4 regions of the Superficieibacter sp. genome follow, and region 3 is predicted to be linked to each of the others. Evidence: predicted binding sites of a transcription regulator. Region 3 holds the regulator's gene; each other region holds the start of a gene.
What was found. The regulator CRP, encoded in region 3, controls carbon source genes, mostly activating them, when cyclic AMP is high. The targets are predictions, from matches to a motif close to ATGTGANNNNNNTCACAT.
Positions count from the first base shown of each region.

Region 1: RT197_RS12505 (PTS sugar transporter subunit IIC) is a predicted target of CRP. The motif match lies at 2,721-2,738, and genes of this name have one in related genera.
Region 2: RT197_RS21365 (PTS sugar transporter subunit IIB) is a predicted target of CRP. The motif match lies at 1,284-1,301, and genes of this name have one in related genera.
Region 4: azuC (stress response protein AzuC) is a predicted target of CRP. The motif match lies at 1,997-2,014, and genes of this name have one in related genera.

Region 1 is NZ_DAMAPU010000005.1:282,053-286,265, forward strand. Features, by position in the region: gene pdxB (4-phosphoerythronate dehydrogenase PdxB) at 1-193, opposite strand, end outside; gene flk (flagella biosynthesis regulator Flk) at 301-1,296, shown strand; gene RT197_RS12505 (PTS sugar transporter subunit IIC) at 1,328-2,650, opposite strand; gene RT197_RS12510 (GntR family transcriptional regulator) at 2,852-3,550, shown strand; gene RT197_RS12515 (MFS transporter) at 3,583-4,213, opposite strand, start outside.
Region 2 is NZ_DAMAPU010000023.1:17,409-21,621, forward strand. Features, by position in the region: gene celB (PTS cellobiose transporter subunit IIC) at 1-1,255, opposite strand, end outside; gene RT197_RS21365 (PTS sugar transporter subunit IIB) at 1,576-1,881, shown strand; gene RT197_RS21370 (PTS lactose/cellobiose transporter subunit IIA) at 1,886-2,203, shown strand; gene rpoC (DNA-directed RNA polymerase subunit beta') at 2,423-4,213, opposite strand, start outside.
Region 3 is NZ_DAMAPU010000017.1:67,146-71,358, forward strand. Features, by position in the region: gene RT197_RS19805 (phosphoribulokinase) at 1-748, shown strand, start outside; gene RT197_RS19810 (OsmC family protein) at 773-1,177, opposite strand; gene crp (cAMP-activated global transcriptional regulator CRP) at 1,483-2,115, shown strand; gene RT197_RS19820 (YccS/YhfK family putative transporter) at 2,167-4,213, shown strand, end outside.
Region 4 is NZ_DAMAPU010000001.1:220,463-224,675, forward strand. Features, by position in the region: gene RT197_RS01205 (RpiB/LacA/LacB family sugar-phosphate isomerase) at 1-357, shown strand, start outside; gene RT197_RS01210 (MFS transporter) at 468-1,892, opposite strand; gene azuC (stress response protein AzuC) at 2,094-2,177, shown strand; gene RT197_RS01220 (DUF2766 family protein) at 2,266-2,517, shown strand; gene RT197_RS01225 (anaerobic C4-dicarboxylate transporter) at 2,557-3,900, opposite strand; gene RT197_RS01230 (non-heme ferritin-like protein) at 4,122-4,213, opposite strand, start outside.

The sequences.
Region 1 (4,213 bases), on a different contig from region 3:
CGGTGCCGACGAATTTAATCCCCTGCCCTGCCAGCAATGCTTCATTGACTTTAGTCACCGAGCGCACCATGAGCGCGTCCGCGCCAGCCAGCGCCGCCAGTGGAATGGGACGCCCCGGCACCGCCTGTACCTCGCCCAGACGGCTGAACAGTTCACGCGCATAGGGCATATTTTCATCAACGAGGATTTTCACGATAAAGTACCTGCCTGAAACGAGAGATCGTCCGGCAAGTGTGCCATAATCGCGCCGCCAGGCATACTTGCAAACCTGGTTCAGCATTACGACCTTAAGGATTTATGATGACGCAACCCATCTCAGGTATGCCCGCGCGCCCTCCGGGTGACGGTCCCGCCACGACGTCAGTCGCCGCAGAGCAGCCGCTCTCAACCCAGCAACGTACCGTGCTGGAGCGTTTGATCACGCGCCTGGTCGCCCTCACCCGCCAGCAAAGCGCTGAAGTGTGGGCGGGTATGAAGCACGATCTGGGACTGAAAAATGAGATGCCGCTGCTGTCGCGTCATTTTCCCGCCGCCGAGCAAAACCTCACCCAGCGGCTGGATTCCGCCCAGCAGAGCTACAGCAATCGCCAGACCCTGGCGCAACTGACGGAGTTGCTGAACGTCGGCAACAATCGCCAGGCGGTGAGCGATTTTATTCGCCAGCAGTACGGGCAGACGGCGCTCAGCCAGCTTTCTCCCGATCAGCTTAAGAATGTACTGACGCTGCTGCAAAATAACGAGCTGTCGATCCCGCAGCCGCAGCAGCGTCCGGCTACCGACCGCCATCTGCTTCCGGCTGAACACAATACCTTAAATCAGCTGGTGACGAAGCTGACGGCGGCCACCGGCGAATCCGGGAAGCTTATCTGGCAATCGATGCTGGAACTTTCGGGAGTGAAAAGCGGCGAGTTGATCCCGGCGAAGCACTTTACCCATCTGGTGACCTGGCTTCAGGCGCGTCAGACGCTCAGTACCCAGACCGCACCGACGCTGCACACCTTGCAGGCGGCGCTTAAGCAGCCGCTGGAGCCGCAGGAGTGGGATCAGTTGCAGGATTACCTCCAGCAAACCTGGCAGGCCACGCCGCAGTCAATACTGACCACGGCGCAGGTTCAGGATTTACTCAATCAGGTGTTTATTCGCCGGGCAGAACGCGCGCCGGAAATGCGCGATCCGCAGCCTGTTCATCGTCCCTTTGCGCCGCTGTATGACACCGTCAAAATGCTGTCGGCCCGGCCGGGCCTGATGCTGATTGCGCTTATTGTTGCCTTCCTGATTGTGTGGATGGTGCTTTAATTCCGCGCCCCGTGAGCCGGGGCGCAGCGATTTACTCTGCCTGCTGCACGGCATTCACTTTATTTGCCGCAATCACAAACGGCAGATAAATCAGCGTGGCTGACGCCAGACACAGCAGCCCCACCATTAATGCCAGCCAGTTACCGCCCGTGCCGAAGAAGGCGATCAGCGGACCGGGCGTGGTCCACGGCACGGCGTAGGCGACAGGTGGAATAATTCCTGTGGTAATAAAAACGTAACCAATCAGCGAACTGACCATCGGCACCAGAATAAACGGAATAATAAAGATCGGGTTAAGGACAATCGGCAGCCCGAACATCACCGGCTCATTAATATTAAACAGCCCCGGCACAAAAGACATTTTCGCCAGATCGCGATAATCCGAACGTCGCGAAGCAATAAAAATGGCCAGCAGTAACCCTAAGGTCATACCGGAACCGCCGTAGTTAGCAAAGGCATCGTTAATGCCGCCCCAGGTGATCGGGTACGGTGCCCCCCAGGTCTCGCCGTGCTGCGCGGCCCAGGAGAGGTTTTCCAGATTCGCTTCAGAAAAAATCGACTCGCGGATCGCCGCAATGGTATTTGGCCCGTGGATGCCCAAAAACCACAGCAGATTAGAAACAATACCCAGAATGATGACCGCAAAAATGTTGGTGCCCATATTTTTCAGCGGGGCCTGGATGAGCTTATAAATAAGATCGTTCAGCCCTTCCGGGGACAGCATTAACAGCAGGTAATTAAGAATCGAAAACAGCATCATCACCACAATAATGGGGATCAGCACCTTAAACGACCGCGCGACTGCCGGTGGCACGGCGTCCGGCATGGTAATGGTAATTTTCGGGTTCTTCGCTAAGCGGCAGAAGAGTTCGCTGGAAAGCAGCGCGACAATCACCGCCACAAACAGCCCCTGCGGACCGAGGTATTTGGTGGTCATGTACGCCTGTCCGCCGATTTCCTGGTAAGGGGTATAGACAACGAAAAACGCGCCAATCGCCGTCAGGCCGCACAGCAAATCATCCTCATGAAAGCTTTTCGCCATATTTCTGCCCACCAGAAAGGCGATCAGAATCGACATAATATTTACCGAGCCATTCATGACCGGCGTAAAAATAGCCTGCGCTTTTTCCAGATTAGGGAAAATCGCTTTTAAATGCAGCAATGAAGCAACAAAACCATCCGGGGAGAGGATGGCAAAATTAATTAATACGATAATGGAACTGGCCATAACGATAGGGAATGACAGAATAAAGGCATCGCGAATCGCCGAGACGTGCCGTTGCGAATTAAGTTTTATCGCTACCGGGACAAGTACCTTTTCCATCCCTCGTTCAAAAGAACGCATCACAGACATTATAACTCCTTATTTTCCAGCTTTATTTCCAGCAAAGAATGCCCACTTTATGTAGCGCAGGGATGGCGTTTTGTTATGTTGATCACATTAAAAAGCCACAATACAGGTTCAACTTAACGCTTAATAATGAACAACTTAAGCATTCATCAAAATAATAAATAGTTAACCTTTTGTTTAAATGGAACTTACAGAGGTGCAAAAGTGATTTACAAAAACGTGGTCAGCGTAATAAAAAATAAAATTAATCATCACTGTTATAGCGTAGGTGATGCCCTGCCCGCAGAAAAACAACTGGCAATCGATCTTAATGTTTCGCGTAATACCCTGCGTAAAGCGCTCAGCCAGCTGGAAGAAGAGGGAATTATCGAGCGCAGGCACGGCTCGGGAACCTATATAAAAGAGAAAAGATTCGTTGCGCATATTCATAATATGAATAGTTTTAGCGAAATAGCGCACAACGCCGGAAAAACGGCCAGCAGCCAGATATTAAAATTTGAAATGCAGCCAGCCTCATTGCAGGTTGCCAGCGGCCTGAATATTACCCCGGACGACCCGGTTTATTATATCAAGCGTCTGCGGCGGATCGATAAAGTGGTGATGCAGGTGGAGGAAACCTGGCTGTCGGTCAACCGCTTCCCCAGCCTGACCATTGCCCATATGCGGAACTCGAAGTTTTCGTATATTGAAAAGGAGTGCGGGATCGCTATCATCGGCACGTTCGAGACGTTTTCCCCCATGCTGCCGGGGCCGGAGCTGGCGGAAATATTGCGCATCAGCCCTAAAGATCCGATCCTGCAAATTCAAACCCAGGCGATTGATGCTAACCAGCAGCCGATTGATTACTCTCTTCTTTACTCCAACAGTTTTGAATTTCAGGTGAAGTATTTTTTTCCGCGTTAGTGGATTTCCCCCGCTCGCGCGGGGGAACAAACTTAACGTTTGCGGAACGACGCCAGCGTCACCGCGATGCCCGCGATGGCCGATAGCGCCCCGGCCAGGAATACTGAGGGATAACCAAAGCTGGTCGCCAGCATGCCCGCCAGCGGCCCGGAAACGCCCATCGCGATATCCTGAAACGCGGCATAGCCGCCCAGCGCCGTACCGCGCACCTGCGGCGGCACGCGTTTGACCACCTCAACGCCGAGCGCCGGGAAGATCAGCGAGCATCCCGCGCCGGTAAGCGCCGCGCCCAACAGGGCAATCCACGCTACCGGTGCCTGCCACAGGAATATCAGACCCAGCGCTTCCACCAGCAGAGAGCAAATCGCCACTTTTACGCCGCCAAAGCGATCCGGCATCCAGCCAAACAGGATGCGCACCAGCACAAACGCACCGCCGAACGCGGTTAAGGTAAAACCCGCCATCGGCCAGCCACGGCTGACAAAATAGAGCGAAACGAAGGTGCCGATCACCGCAAAGCCAACGCCCTGCAACGCCAGCCCCAATCCCGGCTGCCAGATCAGACCCACCACGCTCCACAGCGACGGACGCTCTCCCGCATGGGCCGGAACCTTCCGCACCGTACCGTTGCAGGCCCAGGCCAGCAGCGGCAGCAGCATGGTG
Region 2 (4,213 bases), on a different contig from region 3:
CCAGGGTCATCACGAAGGGATAATAAATCGTCATCGCGACAATGAGATTGATGGCCTGAAATAACATGCCTTTCCAGCCGCAGATTAAAAAGCCACTAATAAAAATGGGCGTGGTCCACGGAATTTCCAGCCCGGACGTTAACGGCAGAAAACCAAACGCCATCGCGCTATAGGTGATGACGCACAGCACGACCGGCACAATAATGAAAGGGATCAGTAACAGGGGATTTAACGCAATCGGCACGCCAAAAATAATCGGTTCATTAATATTAAAGATGGCAGCCGGAGACGCTAACTTGGCGATTTCGCGCATACGTTTACTTTTGGCACGAAAAAGCATGACCAGCAGCATTGCCAGCGTAAAACCGGTTCCGCCACAAATCAGGAATACATCGCGGAACTGCTGAGTGATGATATTGACCGGTGGCAGCCCGGTTTTCATCGCCTGCATGTTTTCCATGGTCAGCGAACGCCAGATAGGTCCCATAATCGCCGAGACAATAGAGTCGCCATGCAGGCCAAAGAACCAGAAGAAGCTGATGAAAAACTCCGCGACCATCTGCGAGGGCAAAGAATTACCCAGCTTCATCATCGGCGCCTGAAGAACGGTGAAGATCATCTCCTGCACGGTGCCAAAAGAGGTGCTTTCAAACAGCAGGCGGATAAGCCAGAATACCAGCACAATCAGAAAGGAAGGGATCAGAGAGCTAAAACTGTTCGCCACCGCCGGAGGGACGCTGTCGGGCATGGAGATCATCAGCTTAGGATGGTTAAGCAGTCGATAAAGCCTTACCGCCACCAGAGTGACGATAATCGACAAAAACAGCCCCTGCGCACCCAGGGCAAAAACCGGGATAACGTCGCTAATTGCGTCGCCCTGCTCCTGCGGCAGTTTGAACGGAGTAATCAACAAAAAAGAGACCAGCGAAATCAGGGCGCAGGTTATTTCATTCAGTTGCCAGCGTTTTGCCAGACTGATGCTAATACTAACGATAACCAGTAACGCCATAATTGAATAAGTGGCATCAAGAATATAATTCAGCCGACCAATGAATTTATCGCCCAAAAGGTTAATCACAAATTCGTTATAGCCGGGAAAAGGAAGGTTAGCGATCAGCAAAAAGAAAGAGCCAATAATCAGGAAAGGCATAATCCTGATAAACCCGTCCTTGATAGCAGAAAGATAGTCGTTATTTTCGATCTTCATTGCCATCGGCAACAATTTTCTTTCCATTAATTCAGTGAAATTGTTCATTCCATCCCCACCGCGCTGCTGTTTGTTTTAGTGGTATATACCACATGAGAAATACTATTCAGCTTCGTTTTTTATGTCAACGCATCGGGCATGAATGGGGGAGGATTAACTGCGTTTTGTGATGGGCCACACATCGGGGTGCATGCGCAGGTTTTCTGTTCAAGAAAGCGGCAATGCTGACGATCTAATGACAAAATGTAACCGGTTTCATTTTTTTACAGCTTACTTTGTGACGCCTTACACACATTCAAAGCAAAGGAGTTGTCTGCCTTTACTGCAAAGGATAAAGATGTAGAACCAAGGAATAGTGAGGGCTAGTTATGAAGAACATCGTTTTATGCTGTGCCGCAGGTATGTCCACCAGCATGTTGGTTCAACGTATGAAGGACGCAGCTCAGAAGAAAGGGATCGAAGTCTCGATCAAAGCTGTGCCGGTCGCTGAATTTAATGACAACATTGCTACGGCGGATATTGTGTTACTCGGACCGCAGGTGAAATACGAGCAGGCTAAATTACAGGCGCAGGCCGATCCGCTGGGCAAAAAAGTCGCAGTGATTGATATGATGGATTACGGCATGATGAAAGGCGATGCCGTCCTTGAGAAAGCCCTCAAGCTGATGGAGTAATGAAGTGGAAGATTTAGAAACTATTATTATGGAACTGCTGGTTAACGCTGGCGCTGCACGTAGCCAGGCGTTGACGGCACTGCAACTGGCGCGTAAAGGCGATTTCACCGGTGCAGAACAGGCGATGGAAGAGTCCCGTGAGTACGTGAAGCATGCGCATAAAATTCAGACGCAGCTGATCGGCCTTGATGAAGGTGCAGGCAAACTGCCGGTTAATCTGATCACCGTTCATTCCCAGGATCACCTGATGAACGCGATGGTTATTCAGGACCTGGCGGGCGATATGATTGAACTGTATCGCCGTCTGCCGTTAGTGAATTAATAACGGCATTGCAGGTAAAAAAGGCGAAGCGTGATCTTCGCCTTTTTGCTGCCTGCTATCTGAGAATTTCATACGGCTGTTTTTGTCTGTTGCCGGAATAGTGATATATCAGCGCGTCCTGCGTGCCCCTCGCGATAATACTGTTTTCCGTTCCCCAGATTTCAAATAAAAAAAAGCCAGTCAGGAAACCTGACTGGCTTTTTACGCTAAGCGTAACGATTACTCGTTGTCGGAACCGCCCAGGCCTGCGTTCAGCAGTTCTGCCAGGCTGGCAGACGCATCTTCAGCAGTCACCTGCGGTGCAGCTGGCTGTTCGCCCGCTGCGCGACGGCGCATACGATCCTGGTGGTACGCATAACCCGTACCTGCCGGGATCAGACGACCCACGATAACGTTCTCTTTCAGGCCGCGCAGTTCGTCACGTTTACCCGCAACGGCTGCTTCGGTCAGGACACGCGTGGTCTCCTGGAACGATGCCGCAGAGATGAACGACTCGGTTGCCAGAGACGCTTTGGTGATACCCAGCAGATCGCGGGAGAATGTAGCTTCCACTTTGCCGTTCGCTTCCAGATCGCGGTTTGCAATCTTGACGCGGGAGTATTCAACCTGCTCGCCTTCCAGGAAGTCGGAGCTGCCTGCGTTTTCGATGGTCGCTTTACGCAGCATCTGACGAACGATAACTTCGATGTGCTTATCGTTAATCTTAACGCCTTGCAGACGGTAAACGTCCTGAACTTCGTTGGTGATATAACGCGTTACCGCGTGTACGCCACGAAGACGCAGGATGTCATGCGGTGCTTCCGGACCGTCGGAAACCACGTCACCACGTTCGACACGCTCACCTTCAAACACGTTGAGCTGACGCCATTTCGGGATCATCTCTTCGTACGGATCGCTACCATCTACCGGGGTAATAACCAGACGACGTTTCCCTTTGGTTTCTTTACCGAAGGAAATAATGCCGCTGATTTCAGCCAGGATTGCCGGCTCTTTCGGACGACGGGCTTCGAACAGGTCCGCAACGCGCGGCAGACCACCGGTGATATCCTTGGTACCGCCGGATTCCTGCGGAATACGCGCCAGGGTGTCACCAGAACTGATCTGTACGCCATCTTCCAACTGAACAATCGCTTTACCCGGCAGGAAGTACTGCGCAGGCATATCGGTACCAGGGATCAGAACGTCGTTACCGTTCGCATCAACAATTTTCAGCGCCGGACGCAGGTCTTTACCACCCGCAGTACGTTCCGCAGAGTCCAGAACCACCAGAGAAGACAGGCCGGTCAGTTCGTCAGTCTGACGGGTGATGGTCTGGCCATCAATCATGTCAGTGAAACGAATGAAACCTGCTACTTCAGTGATAACCGGCATGGTATGCGGGTCCCAGTTTGCTACGGTTTCGCCGCCAGCAACCTGTTCGCCATCACCCTTCGCCATTACCGCACCGTAAGGTACTTTGTAGCTCTCTTTGGTACGACCGAATTCATCGATCAACTTCAGCTCGGTGTTACGAGAAGTCACCACCAGCTTACCGGCAGAGTTCACAACCGACTTCGCATTGCTCAGACGGATGCTACCTTTGTTTTTCACCTGGATGCTGGATTCAGCAGCCGCACGCGATGCCGCACCACCGATGTGGAAGGTACGCATGGTCAGCTGTGTACCCGGCTCACCGATGGACTGTGCCGCGATAACGCCGATAGCTTCACCTTTGTTGATGATGTGGCCACGCGCCAGGTCACGACCATAGCAGTGCGCACATACACCAAAGTCGGTGTCACAGGATACAACGGAACGTACTTTGACGGAGTCAACGGAGTTCTCTTCCAGCAGGTCACACCAGTGCTCGTGCAGCAGCGTGTTGCGTGGAACCAGAATGTCCGCCGTACCCGGTTTCAGAACGTCTTCCGCAGTCACACGACCCAGTACGCGATCGCGCAGCGGCTCTTTAACGTCACCACCTTCGATAACCGGGGTCATGGTGATGCCTTCAAGCGTGCCACAATCGTC
Region 3 (4,213 bases):
GGACAGTTTCCATCGCTACACCCGCCCGGAAATGGATATGGCGATCCGTAAAGCGCGCGATCTTGGTCGGCACATTAGTTATTTCGGCCCGGAGGCGAACGATTTCGGCCTGCTGGAACAAACCTTTATTGAATACGGACGGTCGGGCACCGGGCAGGCGCGAAAATACCTGCATACCTATGATGAAGCAGTGCCGTGGAATCAGGTGCCCGGCACCTTCACGCCGTGGCAGCCGCTGCCGGAACCGACCGACGTGCTGTTTTATGAAGGACTGCATGGCGGCGTGGTGACGCCGCAGCATGACGTCGCCCGCCATGTTGATTTGCTGGTGGGCGTGGTGCCTATTGTTAACCTCGAGTGGATCCAGAAACTGATCCGCGATACCAGCGAGCGTGGGCATTCGCGCGAGGCGGTGATGGACTCGGTGGTGCGTTCAATGGAGGACTACATTAACTTCATCACCCCGCAGTTCTCCCGCACCCATATCAACTTCCAGCGGGTGCCGACCGTTGACACCTCCAACCCGTTTGCCGCCAAAGGCATCCCGTCGCTGGATGAAAGCTTTGTGGTGATCCACTTCCGCAACCTCGAAGGCATCGATTTCCCCTGGCTGCTGGCGATGCTGCAAGGCTCATTTATATCTCACATCAATACTTTAGTGGTGCCGGGCGGGAAAATGGGGCTGGCGATGGAGCTGATCATGCTGCCGCTGGTTCAGCGGCTGGTGGAAGGCAAAAAAATCGAATAGCCGGGCGCGAGGCCCGGCGACGGATCAGGCAACGTTCACTTCGTATGAATGGGTAATATTCACGGCTTTTTCCAGCATCAGCGCTACCGAACAGTATTTCTCTGCCGAGAGGTCTACCGCGCGGGACACGGCGCTGTCTTTCAAATCGTGACCGGTGACGATAAAGTGCAAATTGATATGGGTGAACAGGCGCGGGGCCTCTTCACGGCGCTCTGAGGTCAGTTTCACCTCACAGTGGGTAACCTCCTGACGCCCCTTTTGCAGGATCGACACCACGTCAATCGCACTGCATCCGCCTGCCGCCATCAGCACCATTTCCATCGGGCTGGGCGCTTTATCACCGGAGTTACCGTCCATTAAAATCTGGTGGCCGGAAGCCGACTCGCCCAGGAACGTTAACCCTTCAACCCACTTCACTCGCGCTTGCATATTCATCAACTCCCGTATGGCAATTTTCTTCCCAGATTACGCGCACATAACAATTCTCGCAACGGAAGGCGACCTGCGTCATGCTGAAGCGAGACACCAGGAGACAGGCGGCAAAAGCTATGCTAAAACAGACGGGATGCTACAGTGATATATTGACTTAGTGCATGTATGCACGGGTCATCAGATACACGGCTGCGGAACATACCGACAGTCAGCTTCCCCGCCAGAGGGAAGGACACGATTGCAACCCCGGAGGCAACGTCATTTAGCCGCCGGAGATAGTTTATAACAGAGGATAACCGCGCATGGTGCTTGGCAAACCGCAAACAGACCCGACTCTAGAATGGTTCTTGTCTCATTGCCATATTCATAAGTACCCATCAAAGAGCACGCTGATTCACCAGGGTGAAAAAGCGGAAACGTTGTATTACATCGTTAAAGGCTCCGTGGCAGTGCTGATCAAAGATGAAGAAGGGAAAGAGATGATCCTTTCTTATCTCAACCAGGGCGATTTCATCGGTGAACTGGGCCTGTTTGAAGAAGGTCAGGAGCGTAGCGCCTGGGTGCGGGCCAAAACCGCCTGTGAAGTCGCAGAAATTTCCTACAAGAAATTCCGTCAGCTGATCCAGGTTAACCCGGACATTCTGATGCGTCTTTCAGCGCAAATGGCGCGTCGCTTACAGGTCACGTCTGAGAAAGTGGGCAATCTCGCCTTCCTTGACGTAACCGGCCGCATCGCGCAGACGCTGCTTAACCTCGCCAAACAGCCGGACGCGATGACTCACCCGGACGGTATGCAGATCAAAATCACCCGTCAGGAAATCGGCCAGATCGTTGGCTGCTCGCGTGAAACCGTCGGCCGCATTCTGAAAATGCTGGAAGATCAGAGCCTGATCTCCGCACACGGTAAAACCATCGTCGTTTACGGCACCCGCTAAGTTCGTTCACCGGCGCATTCCACTGCGAATGCGCCGGTTTCGTTATTCTCTATGTGGCGCAGGCTGATCTATCACCCGGAAGTGAATTACGCACTACGACAAACCCTGGTGCTCTGTTTGCCCGTGGCTGTCGGTCTGATAATCGATCGGCTTCAGTATGGCCTGCTCTTCTCGCTGGTGCCCGCCTGCTGCAACATCGCCGGTCTGGATACCCCGCACAAACGCTTTTTCAAACGTCTGATTGTCGGCGGCTCGCTGTTCGCAGGCAGTAGCCTGGCGGTACAGCTTTTGCTGGCGCAGGGCGCGCCGCTGCCGCTGGTGCTTACCGCGCTGGCGCTGATCCTCGGCGTTACCGCGGAAATCAGTCCGCTGCATGCACGTCTGCTCCCGGCCTCATTAATTGCAGCCATTTTCACGCTTAGCCTCGCGGGGTCCGTTCCGGTCTGGCAGCCGATGCTGCTCTACGCGACGGGTACGCTCTGGTACGGTTTATTTAACTGGTTCTGGTTCTGGCTGTGGCGCGAACAGCCGCTGCGCGAGTCGCTCAGCCTGCTTTACCGCCAGCTTGCCGACTATTGCGAAGCCAAATACAGCCTGCTGACCCAGCATGTCGATCCGCAAAAAGCCCTTCCGCCGCTGCTTGCCCGCCAGCAAAAAACGGTCGATCTCATTACCCAGTGCTATCAACAGCTGTACATGCTGTCGGAGAAAAAACACCATAACTACAGGCGGCTGCGCTGGATGTTCCAGATGGCACTGGATTTGCAGGAACATATTTCGGTCAGCCTACACCAGCCGGAAGAGGTACAAAAGCTGGTAGAACAAAGCCATGCGGAAGCGGTGATCCGCTGGAATGCGCAAACCGTTGCCGCCCGTCTGCGGGTGATGGCGGACGATATTCTGTACCATCATTATTCTGGCCGCTTCAATATGGACAAGCAGATCGGCGCGCTGGAGAAAATCGCCCGTCAGAACCCGGATAACCCGGTGGGTCAGTTCTGCGCCTGGCACTTTAGCCGTATCGCCCGCGTGCTGCGCACCCTGCGTCCGCTTTATCCGCGTGATTTAATGGCCGACCGCCAGCGCCGTCTGCCGCTGTGGGCGGCGCTGAAAAGCTATTTATCGCTGAAGTCCCCCGCCCTGCGCACCTCGGCGCGTCTTAGCGTCATGCTCAGTATCGCCAGCCTGGCGGGAAGCGTTCTCCACCTGCCGAAGCCCTACTGGATCTTAATGACCATCATGTTCGTCACCCAAAACGGCTACGGTGCCACGCGGGTGCGCATTCTGCATCGAACGCTTGGCACGCTGGTGGGGCTGGTCATCGCCGGGGCGACGCTGCATTTTAACGTCCCGGACGGTTTTACGCTCTGCGCCATGTTGGCGATCACCCTTATCAGCTATCTGATCCTGCGCAAAAATTACGGCTGGGCGATGATCGGTTTTACAGTCACGGCGGTGTACACCCTCCAGTTGATCAATCTTAACGGCGAACAGTTTATTCTGCCGAGGATGATCGACACTGCGCTGGGCTGCCTGATTGCATTCGGCGGCATGGTCTGGCTGTGGCCGCAGTGGCAAAGCGGCCTGCTGCGCAAGAACGCAGACAGTGCGCTGGAGGCGGACCAGGAGGCACTGCGGCTGATTTTAAGCGACGATCCGCAGGCTCCGACCCTGGCGTACCAGCGGATGCGGGTCAACCAGGCGCATAACGCGCTGTTTAACTCGCTGAACCAGGCCATGCAGGAGCCGGGATTTAATAGCCGGTATCTGGAAGATATGAAACTGTGGGTCACGCACAGCCAGTTTATTGTCGAGCATATCAACGCCATGACCACGCTGGCACGCGAGCACAATATGCTGACGCCGGATCTGGCGCAGCGTTATCTGCAATCCTGTGAAATTGCGCTGCAACGCTGCCAGCAGCGGCTGAAATCTGACGGGCCGGGCAGCGCGGGGGATGTCAATATTCTCGAAGCGCCGGACGCCGCCCCGCAAGGGCCGTTAAGCACCATGGAGCGGCATCTGGAGCGCATTCTGGGGCATCTGAACACCATGCATACCATTTCGTCGGTAGCCTGGCGTCAACGCCCGCATCATG
Region 4 (4,213 bases), on a different contig from region 3:
CCGGCCGACGCTTTCCTGTTCGCCCAGATCAACAACGGTAACGCGCTGGCGCTGCCTTTCGCCAAAGGCTTCGGCTGGGGCGCGGAACTGAACGTGCGCTTTATCTTTGAAAAAGCCTTTACCGGGCGTACCGGCGAAGGCTATCCGCCAGAGCGTAAAGAGCCGCAGGTACGTAACGCGGGCATTCTGAACCAGGTGAAAGCCGCCGTGGTGAAAGAGAATTATCTTGACACCCTGCGCGCCATTGACCCGGAACTGGTGAAAACCGCCGTTTCCGGCGAGCGCTTCCAGAAGTGCTTCTTTGAAAACAGCCAGAATAAAGAGATTGAAGCGTTTGTGCGCGAAATTCTCGGCTGATTAATTTTGACGGAAGGGTAGTGCCAGCGTGATAGCAGCGCGGTTAGTACATAACCTCAACCGAGGCACTGACCACACCCTCTCCCTATGGAAGAGGGTGAGCCGGCGCGCTAGCTACCCTTTTTTTGTGATACCGAACTGCCCGCCTCTCGGGTCAGCCGGAAAGTATCAAACATCCCCACCAGACAAATCAGCGCGATAAACACAAACGCCAGCCGAAAACTGACGCCGGGAATGGCGGATAACGCCAGCCAGTCGCTGACTTTTTCCCCGATGCGAATGCCAATCGCGCCCAGAGTGATCCCCAGACCAATCGCCAGCTGTGTAGCGGTGCTGAACAGCGTATTTGCATAGCTCATCTGGCTCGATGGCACATCGGCAAAGGCCAGCGTGCTGATCCCCGTAAACTGCACCGAGCGAAATACGCCGCCCAGATAAAGGATCAGCAGCGTCACCCACACCGGCGTTTGCGGCGTCAGCAGGGCGCAGGCCAGCAGCGCCAGCACGTTCAGCGCCCCGTTAATTAACAGCAGGCGACGAAAGCCCAGCCAGCGGATCAGCGGCGTGGTGGCCGGTTTGATCGTCAGGTTGCCGACAAAAACCGCCAGCACCAGCGAACCGGCGTGAAAGGGGTCCATGCCAAAGCCCACCTGAAACAGCAGCGGCAGCAGAAAAGGCACGGAGCTGATAGACGAACGAAACAGCGAACCGCCGTACATCGTCACGCGAAAGGTGGGAACTGCCAGCGCATCAAGGCGGATCATCGGCCAGCGCGCACGGCGAAAATGGCGCAGGGCGTAGAACAGGGTCAGCCCGCCGACCACCAGCAGCGCCAGCGTCAGTCCGCTCTGCACCCTTTCGCCGCCCAGCGCTTCCATGGCACAAACCAGACTGACCATCGCAACGGCGGTGGCGAGAAAACCCGTCAGGTCAAAGGGCCGTCGCTCCGGCTCGCGAATATCCGGGATAATGCGCAGCGAAAGCAGGATTGCAATCAGCCCAATCGGCAGGTTAATAAAGAAGATCCAGCGCCAGTCGGCGTAGCTGGTGATGAAGCCCCCCAGCGGCGGGCCGATGATCGGCGCAACCAGCGCGGGCCAGGTGAGGGTGGCGATGGCGGAGATCAGCTTATGCTTCGGCGTGGTGCGCAATACCGCCAGCCGCCCGACCGGCACCATCAGCGCGCCGCCCATGCCCTGGAAAATACGCATCGCTACAAAGGTCTCGACGCTGGTCGCCAGCCCACAAAGCACCGAGGCGAGGGTGAAAATGGCGAGGGCGAGAGTAAACACCCGGCGCGCGCCGAAGCGGTCGGCAATCCAGCCGCTGGCAGGGATCAGCACGGCGAGGGTGATCAAATAGGCGCTGATACCGATGTTAAGATCCACCGCCTCCACGCCAAAGGTTTTTCCCATATCCGGCAGAGCGGTGGCGATCACCGTCCCGTCGAGAAACTCCATAAAGAACGCGCCTGCAACCAGCAATGCGGCGGGTGACAGCCCGCGCGCCTCCTTCTTCGAAATGCTTTCACTCATTTACGCTTGCCATAGTAAAGAAAAAAATATCCGCAGCCTGCCCGGGATAAGCTGCGGATTTCGCATAACTTTTGTTTAATGTTTTACCAATACGTGTAAAATTTATGTGATTTTTATCACGTTGTGGTTGATTTTTGTGACGCAGGTCATATTATAGAGCTGTAGACAGTAACACCTGCATAACAAATCTGGAGCACAACGATGAAATTCCGCAAAATCCTGAAAAGCATGTTTGAAAACTACTGCAAAACCTTCAAAGACGTACCGCCTGGCGCTATGTTCTGATAAAAAAACCTGCTGCGGCAGGTTTTTTTATGCCTGCCATTTGGCAATGCATGAGGTACTATTACGCCCCTTTAATCAGGAGCGCAACATGTCCAATACTCTCAGTGCCGACCAGGAACTGGTCTCCGATATCGTCGCCTGCCAGCTGGTGATCAAACAACTTCTTGATGTGATTGATATTATCGCGCCTGCCGAAGTGCGCGATAAAATGTCAGCGCAGCTTCGCGCGATTGACTTTACCTCTCACCCGGCGGCGGCTGACCCGGTCACCCTGCGCGGCATTCAGAAAGCGATTGCGCTGATTGAAATGAAGTTTACGCCGCAGGAAGAAACGCATTAAGCCCGTCCCGGCAAGCGCCGGGCCGGATGGTGAAGGACATCAAAAGAAGGTTTGAACCAGCAGATAGCTGGCGGCGCAGGCGCAGCTCACGCCGATTAATCCCGGCAGAATAAAGCTGTGGTTAATAATGAATTTGCCAATGCGGGTGGTGCCGGAGCGGTCAAAACCGATACAGGCCAGATCGCTCGGGTAGGTTGGCAGCACGAAATAACCATATGAAGCCGGGAAAAACGCCACCAGCATTTTCGGCTCCACGCCCAGCATCAACCCCATCGGCGCGACGGCGGTCAGCGCGGCCGCCTGGCTGTTCACCAGTTTGGAAACCAGAAACAGCACGATGGCATAGGTCCACGGATGGGTTTTCACCACCCCTTCCAGCGCCATTTTCAGTTCGGTAAGGTGCGCCTGAAAGAAGGTGTCGCTCATCCACGCTACGCCGAAGACAGAGAAAATCGCCACCATCCCGGCCTTGAATACCGCGCCGTTGGAAATCGTCGTGGCACTGACCTTGCACACCATCAGGATGATCGCCCCGGCAATCAGCATCATCATCTGAATCGTCAGGTTCATCGACAGCGGCGTCAGTTTCCCTTTTAACTCAAAAGAGGGACGCAGTTCAGGGATCGCCCCCAGCAGTACCACTACCAGAATCCCGGCGAAGAAAATCCACGTTGACCAGTAGGCGTACTTCGGAAAACGCTGATCCATCAGGGTTTCACTGCTACCGTAAATAAACTCACGCTGTTTGGGATCTTTCAGCTTCTGCTGGAACTCTTCATCATCGGCTAAATCCTTGCCGCGACGCAGGCTCCACAGGGCGGCAATCGCCACGCCGAACAGCGACGCCGGTACTGAGACAGCGAGAATTTCCAGAATCCCCCACGCCTGACCCACGCCGTGATTCGCGCCGATAATCGACACCAGCGAAACCACCGCGACCGACACCGGCGAGGCGGTGATCGCCATTTGTGAGGCAATCGACGCCACCGCCATCGGACGCTCAGGACGGATGCCTTTTTTCAGCGCGATATCGGCGATAATTGGAAACATGGTGTAAACCACGTGCCCGGTGCCGCACAGAAAGGTGAGGGACCAGGTGGTGAACGGGGCCAGCAGGGTAATGTGCTGCGGATGTTTACGCAGCAGGCGCTCGGCAAACTGCATCATCACGTTAAGCCCGCCAGCCGTTTGCAGCGTGGCGGCACAGCCGATCACTGCGAGGATGGTCAGCATCACGTCTACCGGCGGTTTGCCCGGCTCCAGCCCGAAAATAAACGTCAGAATGAACAGCCCGATGCCGCTGATTAACCCCAGCCCCATGCCGCCAAACCGCGTACCCACTAACAGACAGAGAATAATGACCACAAACTCAAGGGTTATCATAAAGCACCTTTTGCAAAAACATAAGATTACTGAATCATTGCATTTTGTAAGGCTACTCAATGAGAGGTAGATCTAATTTATAAAATGTTAATAAAAACATCGTCTTATATACATTCTGTTAACATTTTATTGATGGGGCAGCGGCGCAGTAAGAGAGAAAAGTGGACGACAAGGTAGATGCCTTCCCGGCTGAACTCACCGGGAAGGCGAAAGGAGAGGAATTAATGCTTACGGAAATTAACGACGTTTAATAAATGACGATCGGTTTGCTCCATGCCCAGCCCTGACTGATCGGCGCTGCGCACCTCTTCAA